4 regions of the Labrys sp. KB_33_2 genome follow, and region 2 is predicted to be linked to each of the others. Evidence: predicted binding sites of a transcription regulator. Region 2 holds the regulator's gene; each other region holds the start of a gene.
What was found. The regulator PhoB, encoded in region 2, activates phosphate uptake and scavenging genes when phosphate is short. The targets are predictions, from matches to a motif close to TGTCATNNANCTGTCAT.

Region 1 (3,739 bases), on a different contig from region 2:
GGCTGGAGAGCCTCGGCTTGCCGCGCTGGGCCGCCGCCTCCGTCATTCTGCTCGGCTTCATCTTCGTCATCGTGCTGGCCATCCTCCTGGTGGTGCCGATGCTCGGCGAGCAGTTCAACGGCTTGCGCGAGCGGCTGCCGAGCATCGTCGCGTCCATGCAGCGCATTCTCGGTGAGCTCAACCAGGGCTGGCTTGGCGGGATCTTCGCCGAGAGGCTGCAGAACATCCAGAAATCGCTCGGTGACTATGTCGGGCAGGGCGCCCAGCTTCTCGGCACCTTCGTCTCCTCGATCTGGTCGGGCAGCCAGGCGGTCATCGGGGTGATCAGCGTTCTCATCGTCACGCCGGTGGTGGCCTTCTACATTCTGCTCGACTGGGACAACATGGTGGCGCGCGTCGACAGTTGGCTGCCGCGCGACCATGTCGAGGCCATCCGCGGCATCTTCCGTGATATCGACGCCGCCATCGCAGGCTTCGTGCGGGGCCAGGCAACGGTCTGCCTCCTGCTCGGCCTGTTCTACGGTTCCGGCCTCACGCTGCTCGGCGTCAGTTTCGGCTTCCTGATCGGACTGTGCACTGGCCTTGCTTCCTTCATTCCCTATGTCGGTTCGATTCTGGGCTTCGTCGTCACCGTCAGCGTGGCACTGGTCCAGGTCTGGCCCGACTGGCATTTGCCTGTTTATGTCGCCCTCCTCTTCGCGGCGGGGCAGATCCTCGAAGGCTATGTTCTCTCGCCCCGGCTGGTCGGCGGCTCGGTAGGCCTGCATCCTGTCTGGCTGATGTTTGCCCTGCTGGCAGCCGGCAGCCTGTTCGGCTTCATCGGCCTGCTGGTCGCCGTGCCGGTGGCGGCGGCGATCGGTGTCCTGGTGCGCTTTGCCCTCTCGAGCTACCTCGCCAGCCAATACTACACCGGTCATGTCAACCACGATGGCTCTCTCTCTTCGGACCATTCGTCGTGACGACACCCCGCCAATTGGCACTCGATCTGCCTTTGCAGGTCTCGTTCGCCCGTGAGGATTTCCTGGTCTCGCCCTCCAACGAGGCGGCCTATGCCTTCATGGAACGCTGGCCGGACTGGCCTTCCCGCCGTGCTCTGCTGATCGGCCCGAGCGGCTCGGGCAAGAGCCATCTGGCGGCAATCTGGTCCAAGCTGGCGGGTGCGGTCACCCTGGCAGGCGAGGCGCTCGGGGAAGAAAGCGTTCCCGAACTGGTTTCGCACAAGGCGGTGGTGATCGAGGATGCAGGACGCGGCGTCGACGAGACGGCGCTTTTCCATCTGCTCAACCTCACCGGCGAGGCCGGCGCCTCGCTGCTGATCACCGCCCATGAGCCGCCCGAACGCTGGGGCCTGACGCTTCCCGACCTCATCTCGCGCCTCAGGGCCATGACGGCGTTGACCATCGCCACGCCCGACGATGATCTCTTCCGCATGCTGCTGGTAAAGCTCTTCCTCGATCGCCAGCTCATCGTCGATTCGAGCCTGGTCGACTTCCTCGTCCGGCGCATCGAGCGCTCCTTTGCCGCAGCGCGCCAGGTCGTCGCCGTGCTCGATCGCGAAGGTCTTTCGCGCGGCCGCCGCATCACGCGGGCACTGGCCGCTGAACTGCTCAAGGAAGTGCTTGCTTCTCCGCTGGACGATGAGTGAGGTCGATGGCGCCTCGTCGCGGTCCGCCCGTCATTGTGCGAGCTCTATCGCAGACGGACGCACTGGCCCACGGTGTTCATCTAGAGTTGGCCGCCAGCGAAAGACGCCGCTCCGACGATATGGACAGGGGAACTTTGCGTTTTCATGGTGAAGTTCGAACACGAACGGACCGATGCTCCGGATCTCCCCGCCCGACCATTCGCCGGTTTCCATGAACATGCCTAGTCCAGGGACGACCCGTTGGTACCGGCGATCTTGACGATCATCGCCGCCGAGGTCGACAGGTTCCGGCACTCGATTTTGTTGTTCCTGGCCGGGCGGTTCTACAAGCGATGCGGAGGAGTTTTGCGAATTTTCCCCATGGTGGTCATTTTATGTGACAGCATTGTCATATAGGCGGCCTAAGCAGATTTCCCCATGACGGGCGGCGATTCCGACCGGCGGGACCTGTAACGCCGGCCTAAAGCGTTTTACGATTTGACGGCATCGTCAAGAATCGCAAAGACGCGTCGAACCAGAGAGCGAGAGCAAACAAGCGTTTCCGTCTAAACGCGCTTTGCTCCGGGACATAGCGAGCGCCATTGACCATGACCAGCACGGCACAGACGGCGGAAGAGAGTGTGATGCGAGGCGAGACGGCGCGCGAGGCGGCTCCTGCTCAGGACCCGATCGCACTGCGCGTCAGCCCGGATCGCTTCATCAACCGCGAAATTTCCTGGCTGCAATTCAATCGCCGCGTGCTGGAGGAGGCGTCCAACAAGAGCCACCCTCTGCTTGAGCAGTTGCGCTTCCTATCGATCTCGGCCAGCAATCTCGACGAGTTCTTCATGGTGCGCGTCGCCGGCCTGATCGGCCAGGTGCGAGAGGACGTTACGGCGCGCAGCCCCGATGGCCTGTCGCCGGCCGAACAGCTCGTCAAGATCGGCGAGGCCGTATCCAAGCTTGCCAGCGACCAGCAGAAACGCTGGACCGAGTTGCGCGACGACCTGTTGCTCGAAGGCATCGTGATCACCGAGCCGCGCGATCTGTCCAAGGCGGAGCGCGCCTGGCTGGACGATTATTTCCTCAGCTACATCTTTCCGATCCTCACCCCGCTGGCGGTGGATCCGGCCCATCCGTTCCCCTTCATCCCCAATCTCGGCTTCACCATCGCCCTGCAGCTCAAACGCGTCAGCGACGGGCGCATGTTGAACGCCCTGATCCGCGCGCCGCACAAGGTGGAGCGCTTCATCCGCCTGCCGGATTTCGCCGAGACAGGGGCGGCCCGCTACATCACGCTCGAAAATCTGGCGGTGCTGTTCATCGCCAAGCTGTTTCCCGGCTACACCGTGAAAGGGCAGGGCTCCTTCCGCGTCATCCGCGACTCGGATCTGGAAGTCGAGGAAGAGGCCGAAGACCTGGTGCTACTGTTTGAGACGGCGTTGAAACAGCGCCGGCGCGGCGTGGTGATCCGCCTTGAGATCGAAGCCGGCATGCCCGACAGCATCCGCCAATTCGTCACCGAGGAACTCGATGTCGCCGACGACGCGGTCTTTCGCGTCGAGGGTATGCTCGCCCTCAACGAATTGTCGCAACTCGTCGGGCTCGACCGTCCGGACCTCAAATTCAAGCCCTATTCGCCGCGTTCGCCCGAGCGTATCCGCGATCATGGGGCCGATGCCTTCGCCGCCATCCGGCAGAAGGACATCCTGGTGCACCATCCCTACGAATCCTTTGACGTCGTGGTGCAGTTTCTCAACCAGGCGGCGCGCGATCCTAATGTGGTTGCCATCAAGCAGACACTCTATCGCACCTCCTCCAACAGCCCGATCGTCAAGGCACTCGCCGAGGCGGCCGAGGCCGGCAAATCGGTGACGGCGCTGGTGGAACTGAAGGCGCGCTTCGACGAGGAAGCCAACATACGCTGGGCGCGCGACCTCGAGCGTGCAGGTGTGCAGGTGGTGTTCGGCTTCATCGAGCTGAAAACCCACGCCAAGCTCTCGCTGGTGGTGCGGCGCGAGATGGGCCAGCTCGTATCCTATTGCCATGTCGGCACCGGCAACTACCACCCGATCACCGCACGCATCTACACGGACCTGTCCTTCTTTACCGCCG
Region 2 (3,739 bases):
CTACCAGCTCGCGCCTTATCCCGACCCCAAGGCCGTCTCGGTGGCCTGGAGCGGCGCCCTCCTCATCACCGCCGGCGTGTTGGCGCTCAATATTCTGACCCGCTTCGTGCTCGCTCCCAAGAAATGAGTGATCCCATGTCCGCTACTCCACAAGCCTCCATCGCGGTTGCCGAACGCCCCATCGCCAATCCAGCCGCCGCCGTGAAGCTCAAGGTCGAGAATCTCGACTTCTTCTATGGCGAGAAGCATGCGCTCAAGGGCATCAATCTCGACATGATCGACCGGCAGGTCACGGCCATGATCGGCCCTTCCGGCTGCGGCAAGTCCACCCTGCTGCGCGTGCTCAACCGCATGTACGACCTCTATCCGGGCCAGACTGCCAAGGGCCGCGTGCTGCTCGATGGTCAGAACGTCATCGGCAAGGAGATCGATCCTGCAGTGCTGCGCGCCCGCATCGGCATGGTGTTCCAGAAGCCCACGCCCTTCCCGATGTCGATCTATGACAACATCGCCTTCGGCGTGCGCCTGCATGAGTCGATCTCCAAGGCGGAAATGGATCAGCGCGTCGAATGGTGCCTGACCAAGGCCGCCCTGTGGAACGAGGTCAAGGACCGCCTGCACGCCTCTGCGCTCGGCATGTCCGGTGGCCAGCAGCAGCGCCTGTGCATCGCCCGCACCATCGCGGTGAAGCCCGAAGTCGTGCTGCTGGACGAGCCGACCTCCGCGCTCGATCCGATCTCGACCGCCAAGATCGAGGAACTGATCGACGAATTGAAGCGGGACTTCACCATCGTCATCGTCACGCACAATATGCAGCAGGCGGCGCGTTGCGCGGATGTGACGGCCTTCTTCTATCTGGGTGACCTCATCGAGGTCGGCCAGACCAACAAGATGTTCACCACCCCGAACGACAGCCGTACGCAGGATTACATCACCGGCCGCTTCGGCTGATCCCTCGGCCAGCGTCGAATTCATTTGGAGGCGGCATGTCCGACCACATCGTTACATCCTTCGATCAGGAATTGCGCGAATTGCGCAACATGATCGCCGAAATGGGTGGCTATGCAGAGAAGAGCGTAGCCGACAGCGTCGAAGCCCTGCTCAAGCGCGACACCCAGCGCGCCAAGGCCGTGATCGAGCTCGATCTGGCGATCGACAAGCTCCAGCGCCAGGTCGAGGACCGGGCTATCCTGGTCATCGCCAAGCGCCAGCCACTGGCACTCGACCTGCGCGAAATCGTCTCGGCCCTGCGGGTGGCCAACGATCTCGAACGCATCGGCGACCTCGGCAAGAACGTCGCCAAGCGCGTGGTCGCCATCCACAGCCATGCGCAGCCGGCCCAGCTCTTCGGCGGTTTCGACCATATGGCTGACCTGGTGCTCGAGCAGCTCAAGCAGGTCCTCGACGCCTTCGCCCAGCGCAATGTTGAAGAAGCGCTCTCGGTCTGGAGTTCGGACGGCGAGATCGATGCGATGTACACCTCGCTGTTCCGCGAATTGCTGACCTACATGATGGAAGATCCGCGCAATATCGGCTTCTGCACCCATCTGCTGTTCTGCGCCAAGAACATCGAGCGCATCGGCGACCATGCCACCAACATCGCCGAGACGGTGCATTACCTGGTGACCGGTGAATCGCCGGCCGGCGAGCGGCCCAAGGCGGACAACAGCACCGATCTCGTCGACCTTCCTGTGCCGGCTAAGTAACAAGGGATAGGCCATGCCTCCCAAGGTTCTGATCGTCGAGGACGAAGAAGCATTGACCCTGCTGCTGCGCTACAATCTCGAAGCCGAAGGCTATGAGGTTGACAGTGTGGCGCGCGGTGACGATGCCGAGATCCGCCTGCGCGAAAGCGTGCCGGATCTGGTATTGCTGGACTGGATGCTGCCGGGGTTGTCGGGTATCGAATTGTGCCGGCGCATCCGCATGCGGCCGGAAACCGAGCGCCTGCCCGTGATCATGCTCACGGCGCGTGGCGAGGAAACCGAGCGTGTGCGGGGTCTGGCCACCGGCGCCGACGATTATGTCGTCAAGCCCTTCTCCGTGCCGGAACTCTCGGCCCGCGTCCGCGCTCTGCTGCGTCGGGCCAAGCCCGATCACGTCGCCTCCCTGCTCAAGGCCGGTGACATTTCCCTCGACCGCGAGACCAAGCGCGTTCATCGCGGCAATCGCGAGATCCGCCTCGGCCCGACCGAATTCCGCCTGCTCGAATTCCTGATGCAGGCGCCGGGACGCGTATTCGCACGCGAGCAATTGCTCGACAGCGTCTGGGGCCGCGACGTCTATATCGACGAGCGCACGGTCGACGTGCATGTCGGGCGACTGCGCAAGGCGATGAACCGCACGCGCGAGATCGACCCGATCCGCACGGTTCGCGGCGCCGGCTATTCCTTCGACGAGACCTTCGCCAAGCAGGCCTAGGACGGATATTTCATCGCCCGACAACAAGGCCGGCGGCTCGCCGCCGGCCTTGTCGCATCACGTACCCGGTACTCGCCCGATCTAGGCGATTTCAGAGGCTTGCGATAAGACGACTTGCCAAAGAAAATGCCGGGGTTGCCATGATCCGTTCCTTGCTCGTCGCGTCGCTTTTGACTGCCAGTTCGTTGGCGCTGCTTCCCAGCGATGCCGCAGCGGCCAAGCTCAAGAAAACCTTGTGTTCGGGCGAGTTCGGTACCGGCTCCGGCTTGGCGGGCTCCTATATCGGCAAGGATTGCTTCATCGCAGCCGACAGCGACATGCAGGAGCAAGTCGCCGGTATCTGCAAGGAAGGCTCGCGATGCGAGGTCGAGGCCATGGTGGAGGTCGCACCCGATGGCAGCAGGCAGATCAGGACCGTCTTGTCCGTCAGGCAGGCCGGACGCGCGCCCGCCACGCGCACGTCCTATGCCCAGAGGGCGGGCAACTATGCCGACGGCATCTATGCCTTGCAGGACGATGGCTGCGACAAGCAGGGGGCGACGCCAGGCAACCGGGTTTCCGTGCAGCTTCTACGGGCAGCCGGTCCTGCCATCCAGCTCTACGGCAAATATTGCGCGGTCATCGAGGCCGATGGCGAGGAGCCTTCCAGCGCCAAGTTCCAGGCGACGCTGCAGCTTCGATGCGGCAGCTCGCCGGCGCAGGACCAGGCCCTGCGAAGCGGCCGCTCCGGCACGGCGGAAACCATCGTGATGACCCCCGCCCCCGAGCGGCAGCTGTGGCTCGATGAAGACACATTGATCCGTTGCCCGATCAAGCGCGCCTATACACCGCAATGGTGGATCGAGGCCCCGCCCTTCAATGGCCGCTATCCCCAATAGCTTCTGCAGGCGCCGATATCAGCCCAGAGCCGCCAGGCGCCCTTGCAGATAACGGCGGATGACGGGATCACTCTCCAGCCCGATCGCCCGCGAATAGGCGTTGCGGGCCTCCTCCTGCCTTGCGGCGCGGGCCAGCAAGTCCGCGCGTGCAGCCCAATAAGGCTGGTAATCGGCGATCCGCCTGTCGCTGGCGACCTCGTCGAGCCCGGCCAATCCGGCTTGCGGTCCCGCAAGACGGGCGAGCGCCACGGCTCTGTTGATGGCAGCGACGGGGGACGCGGTCAGTAGTACCAAGGCCTCATACAGCGTGACGATCGCGGCCCAGTCCGTCGTCGCGCAGATGCGCCTATTGGCATGGGCCGATTGCAGCGCGGCTTCGAGCTGATAGCGACCGATCTGTCGCGCCTGCCCGGCCCTGGCGAGCAAAGCCTCAGCCTCCT
Region 3 (3,739 bases), on a different contig from region 2:
CCTCGGCGTCCTTGGGCGGCAGCAGCCATTGGCGATGGCGTAACGTGCGCTGGGTGTCTTCTAGCCCCATATCCCAATGCTCGCGCATCGAGGTGCCCGAGAATTCATAGTCCTTGGCGTGACCCTCGTAATTCTTGTGCTGATAGATCAGGTGCACGATGTTGACGACGCCGAGCCTGGCGTGGCTGTCGATAAGCGCCTGTTCCTCTGGCGTCAGCAGGTCCTTGGGCAGGCGCTTCAGCGCATCGATCAGATGAGTCTTGATGCCATGGATACGCTTGAAATTGTCGGTATTCTGCCGCGTCCGGCTCGAATACATGATGTCCTTGTGGCGCGAGAGCACGTCCGGCATGCTGCGCGGCAAGGTACCGCGGGCGCTGAAGAGATCGACCTGGAACACCAACGAACTGCGCTCTTCTTCCTGGTCGAGCAGATATTGCAGCGGCGTGTTGGAGACGATGCCGCCATCCCAGTAATATTCGCCTTCGATGCGGATGGCGGGAAAGGCAGGGGGCAGCGCACCGCTGGCCATGATGTGCTCGGGACCGATGCGAACCTGGTCGGTGTCGAAATAGATGAAATTGCCGGTCCGCACGTTGACCGCGCCGACACTGAGGCGCTTGCGGCCGTCGTTGAGGATATCGAAGTCGATGACCTCTTCCAGCGTCCGCTTCAACTCCGAGGTGTCGTAGAAGCTGGTGGCGCCATCCGCACCCGGGAGTTCGAGCCAGGGATTGGGCAGGCGCGGCTTGAAGAAGCCGGGCTGGCCCTGCGACATGGTGATCCAGGAACTGGTGCGGTTGCGGATGTCGCGGAACAGATCGCCTTCCGGCGTGTAGGCCCAGATCTTGCGGCCGGAGATCGTCTGCCAGAACTGCTCGAGCCGCTGCAGCCGGTGACGCGGCTCGTTGCCGGCGATGATCGAGGCGTTGATGGCGCCAATGGAGACGCCGGAGAGCCAGTTGGGTTCGCAGCCGGCATTGGCCAGCGCCTCATAGACACCGGCCTGATAGGCACCAAGCGCGCCGCCGCCCTGGAACACCAGGGCGATGCGATCATATTGCGCCGAGATTTCCTCGATGGTGGCGCGCGCGGCCTTGTCTCTGTTGCGTTCGAGCACGATGGAAAACTCCGGTAAGACAGGCAGGATCAGCGGGCGGTGGCGAGATAGTCGTGCACCACCTCGCCGAGACCGAGCGTGAGGTCGGCGACGAAATGCACGGCCGAGACGACTTCGAGCACCGGCAGGCGGCTGACGTCGGCCATCACATGGGCATGGAGTTCCAGCGCTGCCGGGGCCGTCCAGGCCTCCTTGAGCGTCACATCCGTGAGGTGGTAGCGCACGAGTTCGCAGATCCGCGGCGACCCGTCGACATGGGGGATGATCTTGATGAGGAAGTTCGGCGCGGCGAGCGAGTCCAGCACGGCCTGCCGGTCGGCAAGGCGATGCTTGTAGCCCATGGTCCCGGTCGCGCACAGCACGCTGCCATAATGCAGCGTCCCCACGATGACCTCGCCCTCATGCACGATCCTGGGCGTCGCCAGCTTCTTGGGAAAGCCCCACAATTCGCGCCCACCGGCAATGGGGGCATCGTCGTCCAGATACATCGAATGCACATAGGCACCGTGCTGGCCCTTGTAACGCACGGGAATGACCTGCCCTGTCTCGGTGTAGTCACCGAAGCCGGTTGAATCAGGCATGCGGATGAACTCGTATTTGACCAGCGGCTCGTCGATCTCCAGCGGCGCGGGAACCACGGCCTCCAGCGCCTCGCGCGTCGTGCGATAGGTGATGATGATGTATTCGCGATCGAAGAAGCGGTAGGGGCCGGGCGGGAAGGAGGGATTGGTCAGCGGCATGGCATAGGCGCGCTTGACGACGTCGGCTTGGTCCACGGGATGTCCTTCATGAGAAAGCAGGGAAGGGATCGCCGCTATGTTGCACGGCAGCATGACAGGTCCGTGTCCGCCGCGCACAGGGCCGAACTGTAATAAGGGCGACATCTGGCCGTGCCAGCTTCCGGGCCGGTGGCACGTCGATGCCGCGCCTTCCCGCCTTCCTGTCTCATGAGATGAATATGGCCCAATTGTCTTCCCGCAATGCCCTGGTCACCGGCTCGACCAGCGGCATCGGCCTCGCCGTCGCCCGCGCTCTCGCAGCCGAAGGGGCCAATATCACCATCAACGGTTTCGGCGATGCAGACGCCATCGAGCATGAGCGGGCCGGCATCGAGAAGGATTTCGGCGTGAAGTGCCGCTACAGCGGCGCTAACATGATGGTTGGGGCGGAGATCACCGCCATGATCCATGAGGCGGAGGAAGCCTTCGGCAGCCTGGACATCCTGGTCAACAATGCCGGCATTCAGCATGTCGCGCCGATCGACGAGTTTCCGGATGACAAGTGGGAGGCGATCACCCGCATCAACCTGATCGCCTCCTTTTATGCGATCAAGGCGGTGCTACCCGGCATGAAAGAGCGCAAATGGGGGCGCATCATCAACACCTCGTCGGCCCACGCGCTCGTCGCCTCACCTTTCAAATCGGCTTATGTTGCCGCCAAGCATGGCGTGACCGGCCTGATCAAGACGGTGGCGCTCGAGGTTGCAGAGCACGGCATCACCGCCAATGCCATCGCCCCCGGCTATGTCTGGACGCCGCTGGTGGAAAAGCAGATCCCCGACACGATGAAGGCGCGGGGCCTGACCGAGGAGCAGGTCAAGCACGATGTCCTGCTGGCCGCTCAGCCGACCAAGGAGTTCGTCACGGTCGACGAGATCGCGGCTGTCGCGGTTTTCCTGTGCAGCGATGCCGCCCGGCAGATTACCGGCACCACCTTGCCGGTCGACGGAGGCTGGACGGCGCAATAGTACGGGTCATCCCGGATCTATGCCGCAGCATCTCATACTGCAGCGCGTCCGGGATGACACGAAATTCAGCCGCGGACCACAACGACGCGGGTGCCGACTTTTACACGATCGTAGAGGTCGGTGACGTCGTCATTGGTCATGCGGATGCAGCCCGACGACACGGCCTGGCCAATGGTCTGCGGCTCGTTCGAGCCATGGATGCGGTAGAGCGAAGAACCGAGATACATCGCACGGGCGCCAAGCGGGTTCTGGATGCCGCCAGCCATGTAGGCGGGCAAGTCCGGCCGGCGTTTGCGCATCTGTGGGGGCGGGGTCCAGCCCGGCCATTCCGCCTTGCGCGAGATGCGGTGCGCACCGCCCCATTCGAAGCCTTTGCGGCCGACGCCAACGCCATAACGCAGTGCCGTGCCGTCATCGAGCACGAGATAAAGCCGTCGTTCCGGCGAATTGATCACGATGGTCCCGGGCTTCTCCCGACCGTTGTAAGCCACCACCTCGCGTGGAATCGGCGAGACGGCGGCAACGGCGCCGGCATTGGCGGGCTGGCGTGGGCCGCCGAACAATTTCTCGAAGATACTGGCCGCATTCGCCGAGCTTGAGGCGATGCCCAAGCTCGACACCAAGACCAGGCCGGTCAAAAGACGACGCATGTTGAAGCCCCGAATGGTCCGATCGAAATTCTTCGATCTCATTGTAGTCGACGCAATAAACTGCGCTTCGATCTTTGGATTCTTCAATCGTTGCCTGAGTGTTTACAGGCAACCGTCACATGAAAATCGAAGGCTGTGTCCTCTCAACAACACATGGCGGGGCGCCGCCGTGCGTATCGACACGCGCCGGTCAGGTATTGGTGCCGCCGTCTATGGTATAGG
Region 4 (3,739 bases), on a different contig from region 2:
CAAGTTCAAGCAGCCCAAGCGCGTGCTCTTCGTCGACGAATTGCCGCGCAACACCATGGGCAAGGTCCAGAAGAACGTGCTGCAGACGACCTATCGCGATCTTTACGCGCGGGGGTGATCGATATTGTCATCCCGGACGCGTTGCAGCACGAAGTGATGCAGCGCAGGTCCGGGATCGCAAGTCGGATGAGGCCATATCTCGATGCGGTCCCGCATCTGCGGCGCAGCATTGCATGCTGCACCGCGTGCGGGATGACACTCAGCCGAGCTTCGGCTCGAGCTGGGTCGACCAGAGCGAGGCATCGGCGGCGTCGCGCAAGGTGACGGTCATCACCCGCGTGTCGGCGGCGATGGCGACATGGCCGAAGAACTGCAGGCCGGCCGCGGGCGACAGGTTCTGCTGGCCGCCTTCCGGCGCCTTCACATATTTGAGCTCGGGCCCGAAGGTCATGTCGAGGTCGTTCGGGCCGAAGGTGCCCGAGTGGAGCGGGCCGGAGACGAACTCCCAGAAGGGATCGAAGTCCTGGAAAGCCGCCTTGTCCGGGTTGTAGTAATGGGCCGCGGTGTAGTGGACGTCGGCCGTCAGCCACACCGTGTTCTTCACGCCGGCCGCCTTGATGAAGCGCAGGAGATCGGCGAATTCGAGCTCGCGGCCGAGTGGCTTGCCATTGTCGTTGTTGGAGACGGCTTCGAAGCCCTTCTTCTGGTCGGCCTTGTCCCACACCACCAGAGCGAGCGGCATGTCGGCGGCGATCACCTTCCAGGTCGCCTTGGAGTTGGCGAGTTCGCGCTTGAGCCAGGCAAGCTGCTCGGCGCCGAGGAAGGCGGCTTCCCCACCTTCCGTGGTCTGCAGATTGTCGCCGTTGGGGCCGCGATAGGTGCGCATGTCGAGCATGAAGACGTCGAGCAGCGGGCCATAGGGGATCTTGCGATAGACCCGGCGCGGCTCGGCCAAAGTGGTGGCGATCGGCATATATTCGTGGAAGGCCTGTGCGGCGCGCGCCGCCAGGGCCGCAATCGACTTTTCCTTGTAGCGATCGTCGCTGAGCAGGTCCTTGGAGGACGACCAGTTGTTGGTCACCTCATGGTCGTCCCACTGGGTGATGACAGGAACCTGCTGATAGAGCGCGCGGAAATTCTTGTCCATGAGGTTGTATTTGTACTGTCCGCGATATTCGTCGAGGGTCTCGGCGACCTTGGACTTTTCCGGCGTGACGATGTTCTTCCAGATGGTGCCGTCAGGCAGCTTCACCTCGGGCTTGATCACGCCGTCGGCATAGATGTTGTCACCGGAATGGATGAAGAAATCCGGGTTGTGCTTGAGCATGGCCGAATAGATCTTCATGCCGCCACGGTCGGCATCGATGCCCCAGCCCTGGCCGGCGGTATCGCCGGACCAGACGAAGGAGACGTCACGCAGCCCGGCCGGAGCCGAGCGCAGATGTCCGGTGACGACCTCGCTCTCGACGCCGGTATGGGCGAGATCCTGGAAGCGCACGCGGTAGAAGATCTCCTGGTCCGCCGGCAGGCCTTCCGCCAGGATCTTCACGGTGTAGTCCGTCTCGGGGGAGGCCGTCACCATCGGCAGCCGGTTCACGGTCTTGAAACTCTCGGTGGTCGACCATTCGAAGATCGCATTGGCTGGGCGGTCGGTGCGCGACCACAGCACGGCTCTGTCGCCGGCTACGTCGCCCGACTGCAGGCCGGCCGTAACCTGGGGACGATCGGCGGCACGGGAGACCCCCGGCATCGCCAGCGAACCCGTTGCACCGAGAAGGCCGGTTGCGGCGGTTGCGGTCAGGAAGCGGCGGCGGGACAAAGGTCTTTCGATGAAGCGCATGGCGACTCTCCGGCTTGAATTGCGCTCCTTCTTGGCCACCGACATGACAGAGGCATGTCAAATAGTTGGAGGAATTGTAAACTGTGCTCGAGAGGGGCGATGAACGGGTCTCATGCGGGGGCCTGCAGCAAAAATTCACAGGCGGCGCGCATCGGGTTATGGCATAGGGAGACGGGGATCTTCCATGCAGCAGACCGGGTATTTTATGACTTTCTTGAAGAAATCTGAGCGTAAGCACCGTGTTGCGCGCAAGGCAATGCTGGTGAGCGTCGCACTGATCGGGTTGGTCTCGCCGCCGGCAATGGCAGAACCTGCCACCGAGCAGGGAGCCAAGGCGATCCGAGAAGAGATTGCTCGCTATCTTGGCCCGAAAGTGATCGAGAAGGGTATTGTCACGGTCAAGCCCAATGGCGACAGCTACGATCTCGTCTACGATCTCAGCAGCAGCAAGCTCGGCCTGCCTGCTGACGGTGCACAATTCAGCTTCGGTCCGCTTGCCACCCGCCTTACGCCGCAGGGAGGTGGCAAATACATCTTCGAGCAGACCACGCCTTCGCTCGATTTCACCTACAAATCAGGAAAGGCCGGCCCTCAGAGCGAACTGGTCCAGCGCCTGAAGAATTGCATCGGAAAGGGCGTTTTCGACCCCAAGGCCGTGCAATTCACCGATCAAACAATGAGCTGCGAGTCGGCCGTCTTCACCATGCGCTCGCCCATCGAGGACATCGACGCTAGCATCGGCAAGATCGATTTCACCATCACCGGAAAGGTGGGGGATGCCAGCAAGACGGACCTGAACATGACGGGCGACCTCCTGGACCTCGTCGAGACGGTCACCGTCAAAGATCCGGCCAACCCTGCCCCTCCCATGGTGCTGCGCGCCGATCGCGTGCACGAGACCTTCGCAGCCAGTGGCTTCAGCAGCCCGCAGTTCATGCAGGCCCTCGCCTATTTCGCGGCCCGCAAGGCTGGCGACAATGGCAAGGCGGCCCAGGAGCAGGCGCGGGCCAAGCTGAAGGCCGTATTGCCATTGTGGCAAACGCTGACGGCGCAGATCCGCTATGACAACATGACGGTGGGGACGCCCAAGGGCATCATCAAGATTGCCTCGGTGGATACCAATCTCGCCTCGAACGGCTTGGTGAAGACAAGCAATGTCGGCCTGAATCTGGCCATGAACGGTCTCGTCCTGCCGGACGGCATGATGCCAGACTGGGCCAAGTCCCTGGTGCCGGAAAAAGCTACCCTCGATTTCAACCTGACAGGGCTCGATCTCGAGACGATCGCCGGCAAGATGATCGAGGCTGGCACCGATGCAAAACCCGCCCAGGCCGACGCCTTAAAAGCGGTGCTGATGCCCTTGCTTCTGGCGAACCAGCCCAAGCTCACCTTCGGCCAGAGCCTGACGGCGCCCGCCTACGATGTGAAGGGGCAGGGGGAAACCTCACTGCTGCCCGCCCAGCAGGGCAAGGCGACGGTCTCTACCTCCAATCTGGATGGAATCGCCGCCGCTCTCGGAAAGGCCGGTGGCTCCGACCCCGGGCCGCAGCGCGCCGCCATGGGCATCGCCTTCCTGAAGGGCCTGGCGAAGACCGGGCCTGACGGCCGGCTGACCTGGGATATCGACTTCGACAGTCTCGCCCGCAAGGTCACTGTGAACGGTCAGTCCTTCGGGCCGGGTGCGCAGAAATAGGGCGCCTTCAACCTGCAAGCTGTGCTTTCGGCGGGCGGCCTTCCCTGAAAGGCCGCCTTCTTCGCGTCTAGAGCACCGAAGCGATCAGGCAAGCTCCTTGGACAGCAAATGGCGGACTTCCGTTACCAGGGCCGATTCGCCGGCCTGGGGCGGCAGGATGGAGAATTCGATGTCGGGCATGGCCGGAAGGCCGAAACCGGCGTCGA

Region 1: a site for PhoB is predicted at 2,021-2,037, ahead of AB4037_RS13855 (RNA degradosome polyphosphate kinase). Genes of this name have one in related genera too.
Region 3: a site for PhoB is predicted at 1,988-2,004, ahead of AB4037_RS14185 (acetoacetate decarboxylase). Genes of this name have one in related genera too.
Region 4: a site for PhoB is predicted at 1,884-1,900, ahead of AB4037_RS19280 (alkaline phosphatase D family protein). Genes of this name have one in related genera too.

What each region holds. Positions count from the first base shown of each region.
Region 1 covers NZ_JBFREW010000006.1:334,603-338,341, reverse strand. Annotated here, with positions in the region: gene AB4037_RS13865 (AI-2E family transporter) at 1-959, shown strand, start outside; gene AB4037_RS13860 (hypothetical protein) at 956-1,645, shown strand; gene AB4037_RS13855 (RNA degradosome polyphosphate kinase) at 2,269-3,739, shown strand, end outside.
Region 2 covers NZ_JBFREW010000001.1:29,906-33,644, reverse strand. Annotated here, with positions in the region: gene pstA (phosphate ABC transporter permease PstA) at 1-127, shown strand, start outside; gene pstB (phosphate ABC transporter ATP-binding protein PstB) at 124-951, shown strand; gene phoU (phosphate signaling complex protein PhoU) at 987-1,706, shown strand; gene phoB (phosphate regulon transcriptional regulator PhoB) at 1,720-2,421, shown strand; gene AB4037_RS00135 (hypothetical protein) at 2,562-3,299, shown strand; gene AB4037_RS00130 (RNA polymerase sigma factor) at 3,318-3,739, opposite strand, start outside.
Region 3 covers NZ_JBFREW010000007.1:43,512-47,250, reverse strand. Annotated here, with positions in the region: gene AB4037_RS14190 (patatin-like phospholipase family protein) at 1-1,120, opposite strand, end outside; gene AB4037_RS14185 (acetoacetate decarboxylase) at 1,150-1,896, opposite strand; gene AB4037_RS14180 (3-hydroxybutyrate dehydrogenase) at 2,079-2,867, shown strand; gene AB4037_RS14175 (L,D-transpeptidase) at 2,933-3,517, opposite strand; gene AB4037_RS14170 (SDR family oxidoreductase) at 3,708-3,739, opposite strand, start outside.
Region 4 covers NZ_JBFREW010000010.1:321,004-324,742, reverse strand. Annotated here, with positions in the region: gene AB4037_RS19285 (malonate--CoA ligase) at 1-118, shown strand, start outside; gene AB4037_RS19280 (alkaline phosphatase D family protein) at 260-1,840, opposite strand; gene AB4037_RS19275 (hypothetical protein) at 2,103-3,533, shown strand; gene AB4037_RS19270 (LysR family transcriptional regulator) at 3,618-3,739, opposite strand, start outside.